DNA from 3 places in the Dermacoccus sp. CCH2-D9 genome. Region 3 is predicted to be linked to each of the others. Evidence: predicted binding sites of a transcription regulator. Region 3 holds the regulator's gene; each other region holds the start of a gene.

Region 1 (3,274 bases), on a different contig from region 3:
ATGATCCTGCCCGTCAGCTCACGGTCGAAGTAGCTCTGCGGCAGCGTCAGCAGCTTCTCGAAGTAGCGCGTCGACAGGATGCGGCGCAGCCGCACCGCCGTCACGTCGCCGATGTACCCGCCGATGTTGCTGATCGCCGTGTTCGCGAGGTCGGCCACGAGCAGGGCCACCGCGAACCACATGATGGTCGTGACGTGCCCCGACGGGTTCGCGCCCGTCTTGACGACGGAGACCACCTCGTCCGTCGCACCCGAGATGATGAACGGCATGACGAGCGACGTCGCCGTGATGAGAACCGAGCTGACGACGATCGCGAGATACGACGGCCACAGCGCGCGGGTGGAGGACAGGATCTTGCCGATGCTTCGCACGGATGAAGCGTGCCACCCGGCGACGACAACCCCGAAATCTCGCGGCGACGCGGTGTCCGGTGGCCGACACGACGACGCGGGCCGCCCCGGAGAAAGAAGGTGCAGCCCGCGGTGTCGGAGCGGCCGGTGCGTTCGGCGTCGCAGCGGTGTCGTCAACACGTGTTCGATGCGTCGAGCGACTTGACCTGGCACGGCAGCGTCGTGCCGTCGGGCAGCGTGACCGTGACGTCCTGTACGTAGCTGAGTCCGCCCTGCGCCACACCGCACCCGAGCGGGGCGACGGCGTTCGAGTAGTTCGTGATGAAGCGACCCGAAGGGCCGGTGGTGAAGTTGCGGCACGTCGTACCCGTGACAAGGCTGTACGAGCCTGCCCCGCTTCCTGCGCGCCACTCGAAGTGAAGATTCCAGCTCGCGGGGGTGCCATTGAGGTGGGCGATGATCGTGCTTCGTGAGGTGCTGGTCACCGGCTGCCACCCCGCGCTGCCGTAGGAGTAGGTCATGTTGGAACAGGTGGACGAGCCACAGGAACTTCGGCGGTTGGAGGTGGTGTCACCGACCCAGAAGATGCCAGGGCGGGAAGATGTCTGGCCGTTGCGCAGCCCGAGCCAGTAGTCGTAGGTCACCTGGCAACGGTCACGCCGGCGGGCAGGTTGTCGACGCATGTCGGGGCGCCGACGTTGAGCGATTGATTCGTCGTCGATGCGCTGACATCACCCCAGTCGTAGATGACGCCGCCGCTGACACGAGGTGTGGGGGCGCCACAGGTGGATGCCGCCATCACGGGGGCAGCGCCCGCAACGGTGACGGCGGGGATGCTCCCGGCGGCCCCGCGGGCGACGGAACGGCGTGAGATGGGTGTGGTCATGTGGATCCCCAGGCGATGAAACGTTTTTTGAGCACACTCAGTTGTGCATTCGAGGTCGCCGTCATCAAACGAGGGCCGTCCGTGTGGACACACTCATGAGCTTCGTGTGTACCCGTGAGTTGAGTGGAATACGCGCAACTTTGTTGCGGTTGTACCTGACAGGAAGATGCGCGACCAGCCATACTGAAGGTGAGGTCGCTGTCGAGCCACCGGGCCCGTCAGCGAACGTCGTGCATTGCAGCAAGAAGACGTTCAACGACAAGGAGTCAGCAGTGGATATTCAACTGACAACGAAGGCGCAGGAGGCCCTCTCCGCCGCCGTGACGGCCGCGCAGTCGGCCGGCAACCCCTCGATCGAGCCCGCGCACCTCCTCAAGGCGCTCGCGGAACAGACCGACACGACCACCGGCCCGCTGCTCGAGGCGACGGGCACCACTCCGCAGGCAGTCATCGCGCAGGCCGAGGCCGACCTGCGCACGTTCCCGAGCAGCTCGGGTGCAAGCGTGGGCCAGCCCGGCATGAGCCGTGAGCTGCTCAACGTGCTCGAGAAGGCGCGCAGCGACATGAGCGCCATGGGGGATGCGTTCACCTCGACCGACCACCTGCTGCTCGCGCTCGCTCGCACGGGCAAGTTCTCCACGCTGAACGCGGAGGCGATCGAACAGGCGATCCCCGCGACGCGCGGTGGCCGCAAGGTCACCTCCGCCGAGCCCGAGGGCACGTTCGAGGCGCTCGAGAAGTTCGGCACCGACCTGACGGCCCTCGCCCGTGAGGGCAAGCTCGACCCCGTCATCGGCCGCGACAGCGAGATCCGTCGCGTCGTGCAGGTGCTGAGCCGCCGCACGAAGAACAACCCCGTCCTCATCGGTGAGCCCGGCGTCGGCAAGACGGCCGTCGTCGAGGGTCTCGCGCAGCGCATCGTCGCCGGGGACGTGCCGGAGAGCCTGCGCGACAAGCGCCTCATCTCCCTCGACCTCGGCGCGATGGTCGCCGGTGCGAAGTACCGCGGCGAGTTCGAGGAGCGCCTCAAGGCCGTCCTCGAGGAGATCAAGAACTCCGACGGCGAGATCGTCACGTTCATCGACGAGATCCACACCGTCGTCGGCGCGGGTGCCGGCGGCGACTCGTCGATGGACGCCGGCAACATGCTCAAGCCGATGCTCGCGCGCGGCGAGCTGCGTCTCGTCGGTGCGACGACGCTCGACGAGTACCGCGAGAACATCGAGAAGGACCCGGCGCTGGAGCGTCGTTTCCAGCAGGTGTTCGTCGGTGAGCCGAGCGTCGAGGACACGATCGCGATCCTGCGCGGCCTGAAGGAGCGCTACGAGGCGCACCACAAGGTCGCCATCGCCGACCAGGCGCTCGTCGCCGCTGCGACGTTGAGCGACCGCTACATCACGAGCCGACAGCTGCCCGACAAGGCGATCGACCTCATCGACGAGGCCGCGTCGCGTCTGCGCATGGAGATCGACTCGAGCCCCGTCGAGATCGACCAGCTACGCCGCAGCGTCGACCGCATGAACATGGAAGAACTGCACCTCGAGAGCGAGACCGACCCGGCCTCGCGCGACCGACTCGCGAAGCTGCGGGCCGACCGCGCCGACACCGAGGAACAGCTCGCCGCGCTGACGGCGCGTTGGGAGGCCGAGAAGGCCAGCCTCAACAAGGTCGGTGATCTCAAGGCCCAGATCGACGACCTGCGCACGCAGGCTGAGAAGCTGCAGCGCGAAGGTGACTACGGCAACGCCTCGAAGTTGCTCTACGGCGACATCCCGGCTCTTGAGAAGCAGCTCGACGAGGCGCAGGCAGCCGAGGCGACGTCCTCGAAGGCCGGCGGCGAGGCGCCGATGGTCTCCGACGAGGTGACCGCCGACGACATCGCCGAGGTCATCGCCAGCTGGACCGGCATCCCCGCCGGGCGTCTGCTCGAGGGCGAGACCGAGAAGCTGCTGCGCATGGAGGACTTCCTCGGCGAGCGCCTCATCGGTCAGAAGGCCGCGGTCGAGGCTGTCAGTGACGCCGTGCGCCGTTCGCGCTC
Region 2 (3,274 bases), on a different contig from region 3:
GCCTGGTCGGCGATGGCGACCTTGTGGTGCGCCTCGTAGCGCTCCTTCAGGCCGCGCAGGATCGCGATCGTGTCCTCGACGCTCGGCTCACCGACGAACACCTGCTGGAAACGACGCTCCAGCGCCGGGTCCTTCTCGATGTTCTCGCGGTACTCGTCGAGCGTCGTCGCACCGACGAGACGCAGCTCGCCGCGCGCGAGCATCGGCTTGAGCATGTTGCCGGCGTCCATCGACGAGTCGCCGCCGGCACCCGCGCCGACGACGGTGTGGATCTCGTCGATGAACGTGACGATCTCGCCGTCGGAGTTCTTGATCTCCTCGAGGACGGCCTTGAGGCGCTCCTCGAACTCGCCGCGGTACTTCGCACCGGCGACCATCGCGCCGAGGTCGAGGGAGATGAGGCGCTTGTCGCGCAGGCTCTCCGGCACGTCCCCGGCGACGATGCGCTGCGCGAGACCCTCGACGACGGCCGTCTTGCCGACGCCGGGCTCACCGATGAGGACGGGGTTGTTCTTCGTGCGGCGGCTCAGCACCTGCACGACGCGACGGATCTCGCTGTCGCGGCCGATGACGGGGTCGAGCTTGCCCTCACGGGCGAGGGCCGTCAGGTCGGTGCCGAACTTCTCGAGCGCCTCGAACGTGCCCTCGGGCTCGGCGGAGGTGACCTTGCGGCCACCGCGCGTCGCGGGGATCGCCTGTTCGATCGCCTCCGCGTTCAGCGTGGAGAACTTGCCCGTGCGAGCGAGCGCGAGCAGCAGGTGGTCGGTCGAGGTGAACGCATCCCCCATGGCGCTCATGTCGCTGCGCGCCTTCTCGAGCACGTTGAGCAGCTCACGGCTCATGCCGGGCTGGCCCACGCTTGCACCCGAGCTGCTCGGGAACGTGCGCAGGTCGGCCTCGGCCTGCGCGATGACTGCCTGCGGAGTGGTGCCCGTCGCCTCGAGCAGCGGGCCGGTGGTCGTGTCGGTCTGTTCCGCGAGCGCCTTGAGGAGGTGCGCGGGCTCGATCGAGGGGTTGCCGGCCGACTGCGCGGCCGTCACGGCGGCGGAGAGGGCCTCCTGCGCCTTCGTTGTCAGTTGAATATCCACTGCTGACTCCTTGTCGTTGAACGTCTTCTTGCTGCAATGCACGACGTTCGCTGACGGGCCCGGTGGCTCGACAGCGACCTCACCTTCAGTATGGCTGGTCGCGCATCTTCCTGTCAGGTACAACCGCAACAAAGTTGCGCGTATTCCACTCAACTCACGGGTACACACGAAGCTCATGAGTGTGTCCACACGGACGGCCCTCGTTTGATGACGGCGACCTCGAATGCACAACTGAGTGTGCTCAAAAAACGTTTCATCGCCTGGGGATCCACATGACCACACCCATCTCACGCCGTTCCGTCGCCCGCGGGGCCGCCGGGAGCATCCCCGCCGTCACCGTTGCGGGCGCTGCCCCCGTGATGGCGGCATCCACCTGTGGCGCCCCCACACCTCGTGTCAGCGGCGGCGTCATCTACGACTGGGGTGATGTCAGCGCATCGACGACGAATCAATCGCTCAACGTCGGCGCCCCGACATGCGTCGACAACCTGCCCGCCGGCGTGACCGTTGCCAGGTGACCTACGACTACTGGCTCGGGCTGCGCAACGGCCAGACATCTTCCCGCCCTGGCATCTTCTGGGTCGGTGACACCACCTCCAACCGCCGAAGTTCCTGTGGCTCGTCCACCTGTTCCAACATGACCTACTCCTACGGCAGCGCGGGGTGGCAGCCGGTGACCAGCACCTCACGAAGCACGATCATCGCCCACCTCAATGGCACCCCCGCGAGCTGGAATCTTCACTTCGAGTGGCGCGCAGGAAGCGGGGCAGGCTCGTACAGCCTTGTCACGGGTACGACGTGCCGCAACTTCACCACCGGCCCTTCGGGTCGCTTCATCACGAACTACTCGAACGCCGTCGCCCCGCTCGGGTGCGGTGTGGCGCAGGGCGGACTCAGCTACGTACAGGACGTCACGGTCACGCTGCCCGACGGCACGACGCTGCCGTGCCAGGTCAAGTCGCTCGACGCATCGAACACGTGTTGACGACACCGCTGCGACGCCGAACGCACCGGCCGCTCCGACACCGCGGGCTGCACCTTCTTTCTCCGGGGCGGCCCGCGTCGTCGTGTCGGCCACCGGACACCGCGTCGCCGCGAGATTTCGGGGTTGTCGTCGCCGGGTGGCACGCTTCATCCGTGCGAAGCATCGGCAAGATCCTGTCCTCCACCCGCGCGCTGTGGCCGTCGTATCTCGCGATCGTCGTCAGCTCGGTTCTCATCACGGCGACGTCGCTCGTCATGCCGTTCATCATCTCGGGTGCGACGGACGAGGTGGTCTCCGTCGTCAAGACGGGCGCGAACCCGTCGGGGCACGTCACGACCATCATGTGGTTCGCGGTGGCCCTGCTCGTGGCCGACCTCGCGAACACGGCGATCAGCAACATCGGCGGGTACATCGGCGACGTGACGGCGGTGCGGCTGCGCCGCATCCTGTCGACGCGCTACTTCGAGAAGCTGCTGACGCTGCCGCAGAGCTACTTCGACCGTGAGCTGACGGGCAGGATCATCAACCGCCTCTCGCGGAACATCTCGGAGACGACACAGTTCCTCAACTCGTTCGCGAACAACTTCCTGCCGATGCTGCTGACGACGTTCGCGGTGCTCGTCATCTCCGCCATCTACTCGTGGCCGCTCGCGCTGCTGCTGCTCATCGTCTTCCCCGTCTTCATGTACCTGACGACGCTGACGAGCAAGAAGTGGCAGGTGCTCGAGGGCGAGAAGAACAGCCAGTTCGACATCGCCGGCGGACGTTTTGCCGAGGTCGTCGGGCAGATCCGCGTCGTCAAGAGCTTCGGTCAGGAGCGCCGCGAGCTCACGTCGTTCGACGAGCGGTACGCGAGCACCGTCGCGACGACGCGCGAGCAGTCGCGCTACTGGCACCTCATGGATGGCGCGCGACGCGGCGCCCTCAACGTCATCTTCTTCGGCGTCTACTCGATCATCTTCGTGCAGACCGTCGAGGGGCACTTCTCCATCGGTGACATGGTGCTGCTCATCCAACTCGTCAACATGGCGCGTCAGCCCGTCATGATGATGAGCTACCTCATTGACTCGGGCCAGCGGGCCGTCGCCGGCAGCCGCGACTACTTCCGCGTCCTCGAAGAACGACCAGAGCGGGAGGGCCTCGACCTGCTCGGCGACGCCGACACCGCGCCGGGTGCGACGATCGACGCCGCGCGGGCGCG
Region 3 (3,274 bases):
TACCGCAACCGCGTCGAGCGCGACCGGGCTCGTGAGAAGGAGACGACGATCGGCTCGGTCGTCGAATCCCTCATCCCGGTCCTCGACGACATCGAGCTCGCGCGCCAGCACGGCGACCTCACCGAGGGCCCGATGAGCAAGATCGCCGACAAGATCGAATCGACGCTCAACCGCTTCGGTGTGGCACGCTTCGGCGAGGTCGACGAGGCGTTCGACCCCAGCGTCCACGAGGCGCTCATGCACGTCGAGGCCGAGGCGCCCGAGGGCGTCGACGGAACCTTCGTCGTGCAGGTGCTGCAGCCGGGCTACAAGGTGGGCGAGCGCGTCGTGCGTCCCGCCCGCGTCTCGGTCGCAGGCTGATCGAGCGCGCCGCGGCCGAGCCGAGTCGCTTCGTGCCGCGGGGCAATCTGCTTCGCTGACGTCGCGGCTGCGCCCCCACCGGGCGCCGCCGACACACAATTGAAAACCCCGTTCGCACGCGCACGCGATGCACGCCCGGTCCGAGACCGGCCGGCGTGAAACCACGAAGGAGGTGCGCATGGCCAGTCAGGACTGGTTCGAAAAAGACTTTTACGCCACCCTCGGTGTCGCGCAGGACGCAAGCGAGGAGGACATCAAGAAGGCCTACCGCAAGCTGGCCCGCAAGTACCACCCGGACAAGAACCCCGGTGACACCTCCGCCGAGCAGAAGTTCAAGGAGATCGGCGAGGCCAACCAGGTGCTCTCCGACCCGCAGCAGCGTCAGGAGTACGACGCCGTGCGTCAGATGGCGCGAGGCGGCGCCCGCTTCAGCGGCGGTGCCGGCGGCGCCGAGGACGTTTTCTCGTCGATGTTCGGCGGGGGCGGCGGCAGCGGTTACCGCACCTATTCGAGTGGGGCGGGTGGCCAGCAGGGCATCAACCTCGAAGATCTGCTCGCCCAGTTCGGTGGCGCCGGCGGAGGCTTCGGGGGCGGCGGGTTCAGCTCCGGCTTCGGCGGCGGCTCCCGTCAGCGCGCCGCCCAGAGAGGCGAGGACGTCGAGGCGCGCGCGTCGATCACGTTCCGTCAGGCCGTCGAGGGCAGCGAGGTGCGCATCAGCGACGCCGATGGTCAGAGTTTCACCGCGCGCATTCCGGCCGGGGTGAAGGACGGGCAGAAGATCCGGTTGCGCGGCAAGGGCCGTCCCGGCTTCGGCGGTGGCCCGAACGGCGACATGATCCTGCACATCAGCGTCGGCACCGACCCGGTCTTCGGCCGCGACGGTGACAACCTCACCGTCGAGCTGCCCGTGACGTTCGCCGAGGCCACCCTCGGCGCCACGGTGCAGGTGCCCACCTTAGACGGCAAGAGCGTCAAGGTCCGCGTCGCGCCCGGCACGCCCTCGGGCCGCAGCCTGCGCGTCAAGGGCCGTGGCGTGAAGACGAAGAAGGCCACCGGCGACCTCATCGCGAAGGTTCACGTCGTCGTGCCGAAGGAGCTCACCGACGAGCAGCGTCGGGCCGTCGAGACCCTCGCGGCGGGCGAAGCCGACCCGCGCGAAGAGCTGCTCGCGAAGGCGCGTCAGGCCGCGTCGTGACGCCGTCGCGGGTCGAACGGCGGCTCGGCGAGATCGTCGACGACCACAACGGACGCGTCGGTGACGAGCGGCTGCACGGCCTCGACGCTCCGGCGAAGCCGGTGTACGTCATCTCCGTCGCCGCCGAACTGGCCGGGATGCACGCCCAGACGCTGCGCCAGTACGACCGTCTGGGGCTCGTCACCCCCGAACGCACGAGTGGCGGCGGCCGCCGCTACTCGATGCGCGACATCGCGCAGCTGCGTCGGGTGCAGGAGCTGTCGTCGGAGGGAGTCTCGCTCGCCGGCATCCAACGCATCATGGAGCTCGAGCACCAGGTCACGGCGCTACGGGCGCAGATCGAGGAGCTGAGCGAACAGAACGCGCAGTACCGGGACGCACTCGAATCGCGCTCTCACACGTGCGTCTTCGCGGCCGGACGCGACGGCATCGTCGCGCTGGGGCCCGGCGAACGACCGCGCCCGCGCTCGATCGGGCGTTCGCTCCGGCCGTACAGCACCCGCTGAGCCCGAGCTCGTCACGACGCACGCTCCGGAGCGCACGACGCAGCGCCACACCGTCGTCGTACAACACCTGCATGGCCGAGGCCCTCATCCCCGACTCGGGATGAGGGCCTCGGCGCGCGATGCGGGCGTCAGGTTGCCGTCACAGGATGCCGTGCTCGCGCAGCAGCACGCCGATCTCGGTGGAGTCGAGCCCCTTCGCGATCTTGCGGCGCAGTACGGCGGGGCCGGGCAGCTCGGTCTTCTCGCCGTCCTTGAGGCGCGCCGAGGCGTCGAGCAGCGTCCGCACGTCGTAGGTCGAGTTGAACACCTCGGGCACACCGCGCTCGACGCCGAACAACTGGTAGGTGGCTTCCATGCCGGTGCGCACCGAGTACTCGGTCGTGAAGATGCAGTCGCGGCTGGTCTCGGCGAACTGGCCGATGAAGGCGAAGTTCTCCGCGCCCTCCGGCACGACGTCAGGGCGGTCACCGGCCTTGCGGGGCATGAAGAACGACGTCACGTACGGCATCATGACCGGTACGCACTTCGCGCCCGTCGCCGCGAGTTCGGGGATGTCAGCCTCGGGCACGCCGAGGTGGTAGAGCCACTCGGCGGTTATCTCCTCGCCGGTGCACTCGCTCATCGGCTTCTTGACGTAGTCGCCGGGCGTGTCGACGAACAGGCTGTAGACCCACACGACGATCTGGTCCTTCGGCTGCTTCTTGAAGTGCGGCTGGCGGTTCACCGTCCAGCTCATGAGCCAGCTCGAATCCTTGACGGTGACGATGCCGCCCGTCACGACCCGTCCGCTGAAGGGGTCGCGCTTGGCGATGCGCCGGATGTACTCGGGGATGCGCTCATCGAGCGTCGTGACGGTCGCCGACTCCCACTTCGTCTCGTCGATGGAGCTGCAGAACACCTCGGGGCGCCCGAACGACGGATCCTTGCGCGCGATCTTCTTCCACAGGTCCCACGCCGAGGCAGGGCCGCGGTTCAGCGTCGCGGCGGTGCGGTGATCGCCCTCGTCGGAGTTGTCGACGAGCGAGCCGATCGTCATCAGGACGTAATCGTCGTCCCCGAGGTCGACGCCCGTGTCACCGGCGTGCTCGCCGGAGCGGGTCCACTCGATGCGGGTCGCGCGCTTGGCCGACGCCGTCAGGTCGAACTCGACGTCCGTCACCTCCGTGTCGTACTGGAAACGCACGCCCTGCTCGCTCAGCCACTTCGTCATCGG

The links. Region 3 encodes HspR, which represses chaperone genes until heat shock. Its sites were predicted from a motif close to AAGTTGAGTCNNNNNGACTCAACTT; they were not measured.
Region 1: clpB (ATP-dependent chaperone ClpB) is a predicted target of HspR. The motif match lies at 1,353-1,377, and genes of this name have one in related genera.
Region 2: clpB (ATP-dependent chaperone ClpB) is a predicted target of HspR. The motif match lies at 1,220-1,244, and genes of this name have one in related genera.

Annotation. Positions count from the first base shown of each region.
Region 1 covers NZ_LSJT01000021.1:9,575-12,848, forward strand. Annotated here, with positions in the region: gene AX669_RS01700 (ABC transporter ATP-binding protein) at 1-371, opposite strand, end outside; gene AX669_RS01695 (hypothetical protein) at 524-994, opposite strand; gene AX669_RS13170 (hypothetical protein) at 991-1,236, opposite strand; gene clpB (ATP-dependent chaperone ClpB) at 1,509-3,274, shown strand, end outside.
Region 2 covers NZ_LSJT01000021.1:30,957-34,230, forward strand. Annotated here, with positions in the region: gene clpB (ATP-dependent chaperone ClpB) at 1-1,088, opposite strand, end outside; gene AX669_RS13165 (hypothetical protein) at 1,361-1,606, shown strand; gene AX669_RS01610 (hypothetical protein) at 1,603-2,073, shown strand; gene AX669_RS01605 (ABC transporter ATP-binding protein) at 2,226-3,274, shown strand, end outside.
Region 3 covers NZ_LSJT01000005.1:6,085-9,358, forward strand. Annotated here, with positions in the region: gene AX669_RS00515 (nucleotide exchange factor GrpE) at 1-360, shown strand, start outside; gene AX669_RS00520 (DnaJ C-terminal domain-containing protein) at 539-1,555, shown strand; gene AX669_RS00525 (heat shock protein transcriptional repressor HspR) at 1,552-2,061, shown strand; partial or broken gene AX669_RS00530 (oleate hydratase) at 2,201-3,274, opposite strand, start outside.